DNA from 3 places in the Sphingobium sp. ZW T5_29 genome. Region 3 is predicted to be linked to each of the others. Evidence: riboswitches for the same ligand, from Rfam matches in the RefSeq annotation. Region 3 holds a riboswitch; each other region holds the start of a gene.
The links. Region 3 has a riboswitch for cobalamin ahead of ACI3KQ_RS11110 (HoxN/HupN/NixA family nickel/cobalt transporter). Riboswitches for the same ligand answer to the same signal wherever they lie in the genome.

Region 1 (2,260 bases), on a different contig from region 3:
CACGAAGCGGATCGCGTCATTGCCCGAATTGCTGACATTGGCATAGCTGATGCGGTTGAGATCGAAGCCCAGCACCATCTGATTTTCGACGCTGCCCAGGTCATGGCGCAGATTGGCGCTGACCCTGGCCCCGGTCTGTTTCTGGATATGATATAGTTCAAGGAAGCTAGACTGGCGAACCTGCGCGGGCGTCGTGCCGGTTTCGGGTATGAAGGTCAGACGTTCGGCATTCTTCCAATATTTATTGGCGGTCAGGCGATAGAGGGTGGCGTGCAACGTCAAGCCGTCCGAAGCGTCCCAATCGATCTTTGCCTGGGTCCAGTCGTCGCGAAAGCGCAACTGCGCGTCCGACACATTATAGTTTTTGCGACGCAAGGACGGGTCCAGCCTGTCATCCACCAGCGGCGTGCCGAACCATGTGCGCGGGCGTTGCTTGCTGTGATCATGCGACAATGTGACGGCAAGGTCGGGCGCGAGTTGCAGCTTTATCGCGCCAGCCACGGCGAATGCGTCGGAATCGCCGCGGTCCATCCATCCTTCCGACCGGCGATAGCTTGCGTCCGCGCGAAAGCTGAGGCCGTCGGTCAGGGGGCCGCCCGCGCCAGCCGCGACATTCAGGCTGTCATAGGATGCCACGCCGATGCGACCGCTGACCGTCATTTCATCGGACGGCTGCTTGCGCACCACGTTGACGGCGCCGCCGATCGCCCCTTCGCCATAAAGCACGGAGGCGGGGCCGCGAAGTATCTCAACGCTTTGCGCCATCCACGGATCGGCCGGGAAGGTCAGCGTATTATTGTACATGCGCATGCCGTCATACAGCGTCATCACCGAATTCTGCCCGGTGAAGCCACGGCTGGAGAGGCCATATCCAAAGACGCCCGATGTGTTGACAATGCCGGTGGCGCGGGCGGCGGCATCCTGAATGGTGAGGTCGCCGCGCAACCGGATCGCATCGCCGTCGATCGTTTCCACGCTCGCGGGCGTTTCCAGTGGGGTGAGGCCAAGGCGGCTGGCCCCTTCCACCCTGGTGTCGAGCCGCGGCGTTTCCACCGCGCCGGTTACGATGATCGCGGCGCTTTCCGCTTCGGGCGTGGCATCGGGTGTCGCCGCCCCGGCAAGGACAGGCACGGCATAAGCAATGGCCGCAGCAGCAGCCGAATATAGTCTGGTCATATATATACCCCGTCGGCGTCTTGCGACGTTCAGCAGGGGCGTGCCGTTCACGAACGGTCGGCAGCCGACATCGGCCGGACGCCAGGGGCGACCGACACGGCTTCCGATGCGGCCCCAGCCGCTCGGTCGTCGCTCAGACGGAGTTCACCGTGCCGCGGCCATCCCCTGGACCAAGGCAAGAGCGACCAGACGCCGGCAGGTCTCCTGGCTCATGGGTCATCGCTTGATATACGGCCTTCCCAGGCCTCGCAGGATTTAGCGTCCGGCCCAGTGGCTGGCGGAAGGGCGTGAATGCCGTCCGCACATGTATATCGCGCTCGCCACTTACAGTTGCAGGGACAGCCGCGGAATTGGGCCACTTGCGCAGCCCGCACCGCATTCCCTTTTCATCCCCGTTGCCGGGGAACCGACGCGATCTTGATCCTTCCCGCACCCATCGGATGCGGAATGGACAAGGCTCCTTATATTTCCGAATTTTACTATGCAAGGTCAGATCGACGGGGCCTGGACATGCCCGCAGCCACCGACGCAGACCCTTCGCCTCAGGCGGGGACGAGGCGCCGTTCATAGCGCCAGGTGCCCCAGATCTGCTGAGCCCGGCGCATGGCGGTGCGCATGCGGTTTGCAGGGAGGAGCGTCGGTTCGGCCCCTTTATCCGCCAATTCAGGTGGCAGGTCGTGGAATCCGGCGCTGCGGACGGTGGGTAGGCGTACAGCTTCCCGGCACAAGGCGGTGAAGCGCCGCATGACCCCATGGTTGGGCCGTCGCCGGTCGCGTGACAGCATTTCGAAACTGTGGGTCAGCGCAATGAAAGCGCCATGCCTGTCCTGCACCGCATGCCTGAGGCCTGCGCGCATTTCGCCAGCGGACATGGCGCATAGCTGGGCGGGGCGGAAGCTGCCGGGGCAGTCGATGATGCCGCTCACCGGCGCTTCCAGCACGCCCAGCTGGCGCGTGATCCCCGCCAGGGCGCGCGCGCCGGTGATGCGGCAGCCATGTCGGTGATAGGCCGGATTGACGCTGCTGTCCCAGGCGATGCCCAGCTGCGCCAGAGCGCGCAGCGTATCGTCATTCGCGCCGAAAT
Region 2 (2,260 bases), on a different contig from region 3:
GTGAAAGTTGTATTGTCGTAATTCAGCTGGTCCCGCGTGTCGCGCCAGAAGCCAGTGACCGACAGCACCGCTCGGTCACTCCCCAGATTCTGGTCGATGCCGATGTCGTAGCTTTTCGAACGTTCCGGTTTCAGGTTCGGATTGCCGCTGAACGTGTCGTAAAGCTGATAGAGCGACGGCGCCTTGAACCCTTCGCCATAGCTCATGCGAAAATTGGTCGCGCCACCATTTGGGGTGTAGTTGGCGTTCGCGCCAAAAGTCGTGGCGCCGCCGAACTGGCTATGATCGTCCTGCCGCACGCCTGCGGTCATGGACAACCCTTCGACCGGCTTCACGATGGCCAGGGCATAAACGCTGTCGATGTTGGCGCGATGGCTTTCCCGCGAACCAAAACCGAAAAACTCATAATCAGGCCGTTCATGCTCATAGCCCAGCAGCAGCTTCACTTCATCGATGGGCTGATAGACGCTCTCATATTCAAAACGCAGGTTCGTACCCGAATAACCAAAGTCCGGGGCGTTGCCGCGCAGGAAATAATAGTCGCGGTCCTGCTGATACCAGGTCACGGCTGCCCTGTTGGTCAGCTTGCCATCGAACAGCGCGAAGTTAAGACCGGCATAGCCGATATATTGGCTGGACCTGGCAGCATCGGGGCTATCGGTCGGCGCGCCGAAGAAGCTGTCATAGTCAAGATCGCCGTGAATATAATAGCCGCGCAGGTCCAGGCTCACATCATCGGTAAAGGCGATCTTCAGCCGGGCATTGCCGGTGATATTTTCATAGCCATCCTTTTCCGAGCCGCCGAAATCGGGAGCAACGGCGGAAATGCCGTCGGTGCGGAAATAGGCAACACCCACGCCGCCCGACAGGATGCCGCTGGCGCCCGACACATCCGCCTTGGCATTCAGCGTATCGGCATAGCCATAGTCGACCGATGCCTTGCCGCCAAAGCCTTCGCCTGGAATGCCGGTCATGATGTTGACGACGCCGCCGATCGCCTGGCTGCCATAGGCGATGGAATTGGAACCGCGCAGCACTTCGATCCGCCGGATGTTGCCGACCAGCAGATTGCCGAAATCATATTGATCGCCAATGCCGCTGGGGTCGTTGACCTTCACACCGTCGATCAACACCAGGGTCTGCGTCGTTTCCGCGCCACGCAGCGACACGCTGGTGACATTGCCCAGGCTGCCCGTGCGATTGAAGCGAACACCCGGCGTTGTCATCAGCAGATCGACAACGCTGACATTCTGGCGCGTTTCGATCGTCTTTTCGTCGATCACCGTCACCGCCTGCCCGACTTCGTCGGTCGGCTGCGCAATGCCCAGCGCGGTGACGACGATTTCGTCAGCGTCTTCGGCAAGCGCTGGGGTGGCGGCGAGCAGCGCCAGCAGTGAAATTCCGGTCCTGATCATGTTCTTGTCTTCCCTGAGCGTCATGCGACATGAGCCCAGGGCCTCCGCATAAGCGGCCAGTGCGCGGAAAAGAGAGACGCCAGCCCCGTCACGCGCACCGATGCGGCCCTGCGCCGCTTCGTCGCTCAGACGGAAAACCGTGCCTGGGCCGATCCCTGGACCCAAGGCAAGAGCGACCATGCGCCGGCAGGTTTCCTGGCTCGCGGGTCGTCGCGGCGATGCACGGGCCTTCCCGGACTTTCACGCCCAGTGGCCGGTCGCCCTCGCCTCCCCCTTATTGAAGGTCGCGGGTTCCCCTGTGCATCGCGCTCGCCGCTTACAGTTGCAGGGGCAGCTGCGGATTTGGACGGATGAACCGTCCACACCGCATTCCCTTTCCAGCGCGATCTTCGTGAACAGTTGCCCACTCACGCCGCGCGCCATAGGGGAAGTTGAGGGTTCTGCCAAGGAGTGGATAATGCGATTGCTGGGCGCGGTGCTGGCCGGAGGGCGATCCAGCCGGTTTGGGAGCGACAAGGCCATGGCGCTGATGCCGGATGGGCGCATGCTGATCGACCATGCGGTGGCGGCGATTGCCCCCCATGTGGAGGCGGTGGTGGTCTGCGGACGGGCGGTCGAGGGGCTGACCAGCCTATCCGACCGGCCCGCGCCGGACATGGGGCCGCTGGGCGGGCTGAATGCGGCGCTGCATTATGCGCGGGACGAAGGCTATGACGCGGTGCTGACGACGGGGTGCGACATGCCGGTCTGTCCCAAGGCTCTGGTGGAGGCGCTGGCGGGAGAAGGCGCTGCGGTGTTGAAGGGGCAGCAACTTGCCGGTTTCTGGCCTGCCGGGCTTGCGGATG
Region 3 (2,260 bases):
GGAAATCGTCCGCCACGGTGCAGCAGATGCAGCCATTGGCCAGTTCGATGATGTCATCGTCAGGGCAGGCTTCGTCGCCGCAGCCCTGAACGAGGGCGCCGTCCACGCCGACATCGCCAAATTCATTGATGATAAGGGCGATCCGGCGGCCCCCCGCATTTTCGATGATGTGGCGGATGAGGGTGGTTTTGCCCGCCCCCAGAAAGCCGGTGATGACGGTAGCAGGAACCTTGTTCATGGGGTGTTTCCTTGGATGGCGAGGGGGACTTCGATCTCGTCGAAGCGTTTCCAGCGATAGATTGCCCAGCTGATCAGCCAGCAGGCAGCGAACAGGCCGATGATGAAGAAACCCAGGCTGTTGAATTGTTCGCCCAGACTGGCGGCGAGCGACCAGATGCCGCCGTTGAGGCCGAGCTTGTCGCCCAGCAGCGCCGCGGTTTCGATGCCGCCGATCACGATTGCGACAATCGCCGAAACCAGCGTGATGGTGATGTTGTAATAGAGTTTGCGAATGGGCTTTACGAAGGCCCATCGATAGGCGCCCATCATCAACGCGCCGTCAGCCGTGTCGACCAGCGCCATTCCCGCCGCGAAGAGAAGGGGAAAGATGAGGACGGTGGACAGCGCCAGTCCACTGGCCGCCTGCCCGGCGGACAGGCCCAATATGGCCACCTCTGTCGCCGTATCGAAGCCAAGGCCGAACAGGAAACCCAGCGGGGCCATGTGCCAGCTGCGCGTCACCAGACGGAAGAGCGGTTTGAACAGGCGGGCGAGCAGGCCACGATTGCCGAGCAATATATCCATGTCTTCAGCGATGTACGCGCCACCCCTGCGAACATGGTTAAAGGTTGCCCAGACCGATTTCAGGATGATCAGGTTCACCGCTGCAATGGCGAAGAGGAATGTCGCTGAAATGATGGTCGCGACGACGCCGCCGATTTCGCCCGCAGCCTCCACCCGGCTAAGCGCGCTGGCGGCGGTGGCGATCAGGACCGCACCGATCAGCACGATGGCGCTATGGCCAATCGCGAACCAGAAACCGACGGTCAGCGGGCGTTGGCCGCTCTGCATCAGTTTTCGCGTCACATTGTCTATCGCGGCGATATGGTCCGCGTCCACGGCATGACGCAGGCCCAGGCTCCAGGCCAGCAGGGCCATGCCCAGCATCGCCATGTCGTCCGCGAACAAGGCCCCGGCCCATAGCCAGAGGCCAAGATTGGCGGCGATCAGGCCAGCAAACATCCAGGTGGCGCGCCGACGAAGCCCACCCCGGTCGGGTGGCGGGTGAAGGGCAGGGGAATGATCGTTCATAAGGCAGTCCCGTCGGCGTCGGCGAACCGGGACGGGAGCCTCCGCAACGCGGCCGACAGCGATTGCCGGACGGACGCCTGTGCGCCCGGCACGCATGCCGTTGCGGCTCCCGCCGCACTAGGCGTCGCTCAGACGGAACACCGTGCCCCGGCCATCCCCTGGACCAAAGCAAGAGCGACCAAACGCCGGCAGGTATCCTGGCTTGCGGGTCATCGCTCGACACATGGCCTTCCCAGGCCTCGCAAGATTTAGCGTCCGGCCCAGTGGCTGACCTTCCCATGTCATGGAAGGTCGATATGCATCTCGCTCACCGCTTACAGTTGCAGGGACAGCCGCGGATTTGGACGCCGGAAAGGCATCCGCACCGCATTCCCATTCAAGCCCCTTCGGGGCACCGGCGCGATCAGGTGAAAGCCGCCGTGGCGGACCTTCACGATGCCGTGCATAGAACGCATCGTCAGGAAAGGGAAGCGATGGGGCAGAAGGATCGATTGAAATATAATCGTAACATGGCAGTCATCCTATAGTCACATAGCTGACATATCTGCCCGGCCCATGAGAAGGGACCAAGCAATGAAAGCCAGCCGTTGGGCGATCGCCATCGCGATGCTCCAGATAGCAGCGCCCTCATGGGCGAGCGCACAGTCGATCAGCCAGGGCGAAGCCGAGCAGTTGCGCGCGCAGATCGCCGCGCTCAAGGCGCAGGTGCAGATGTTGGAAACGCGCCTGGATGTGGCGGCGCCTGTTTCGGCTGCGGCGGGTTCGGGGGGTTCGGCTGTTCCACCGGCGCTTGCCAGCGCGTCCAAACCGGCGGCTGCGGCTGAGCCTGCAACCAAGATCAGCTGGAAGGGCAGCCCGCAATTTTCCAGTGACGACGCAAAGTTCAAGGTCAAGGGCCGCATTCAATATGACGCCGCCCTGCTGATGGCGCCGGGCAACATATCCGATC

Region 1: another riboswitch for cobalamin. It lies ahead of ACI3KQ_RS03465 (TonB-dependent receptor); the one in region 3 lies ahead of ACI3KQ_RS11110 (HoxN/HupN/NixA family nickel/cobalt transporter).
Region 2: another riboswitch for cobalamin. It lies ahead of ACI3KQ_RS07750 (TonB-dependent receptor plug domain-containing protein); the one in region 3 lies ahead of ACI3KQ_RS11110 (HoxN/HupN/NixA family nickel/cobalt transporter).

What each region holds. Positions count from the first base shown of each region.
Region 1 covers NZ_JBJDRM010000003.1:183,588-185,847, forward strand. Annotated here, with positions in the region: gene ACI3KQ_RS03465 (TonB-dependent receptor) at 1-1,176, opposite strand, end outside; cobalamin riboswitch at 1,353-1,602, opposite strand; gene ACI3KQ_RS03470 (hypothetical protein) at 1,719-2,260, opposite strand, start outside.
Region 2 covers NZ_JBJDRM010000007.1:87,124-89,383, reverse strand. Annotated here, with positions in the region: gene ACI3KQ_RS07750 (TonB-dependent receptor plug domain-containing protein) at 1-1,415, opposite strand, end outside; cobalamin riboswitch at 1,583-1,850, opposite strand; gene ACI3KQ_RS07745 (molybdenum cofactor guanylyltransferase) at 1,873-2,260, shown strand, end outside.
Region 3 covers NZ_JBJDRM010000011.1:84,863-87,122, reverse strand. Annotated here, with positions in the region: gene cobW (cobalamin biosynthesis protein CobW) at 1-238, opposite strand, end outside; gene ACI3KQ_RS11110 (HoxN/HupN/NixA family nickel/cobalt transporter) at 235-1,311, opposite strand; cobalamin riboswitch at 1,481-1,725, opposite strand; gene ACI3KQ_RS11105 (OprO/OprP family phosphate-selective porin) at 1,885-2,260, shown strand, end outside.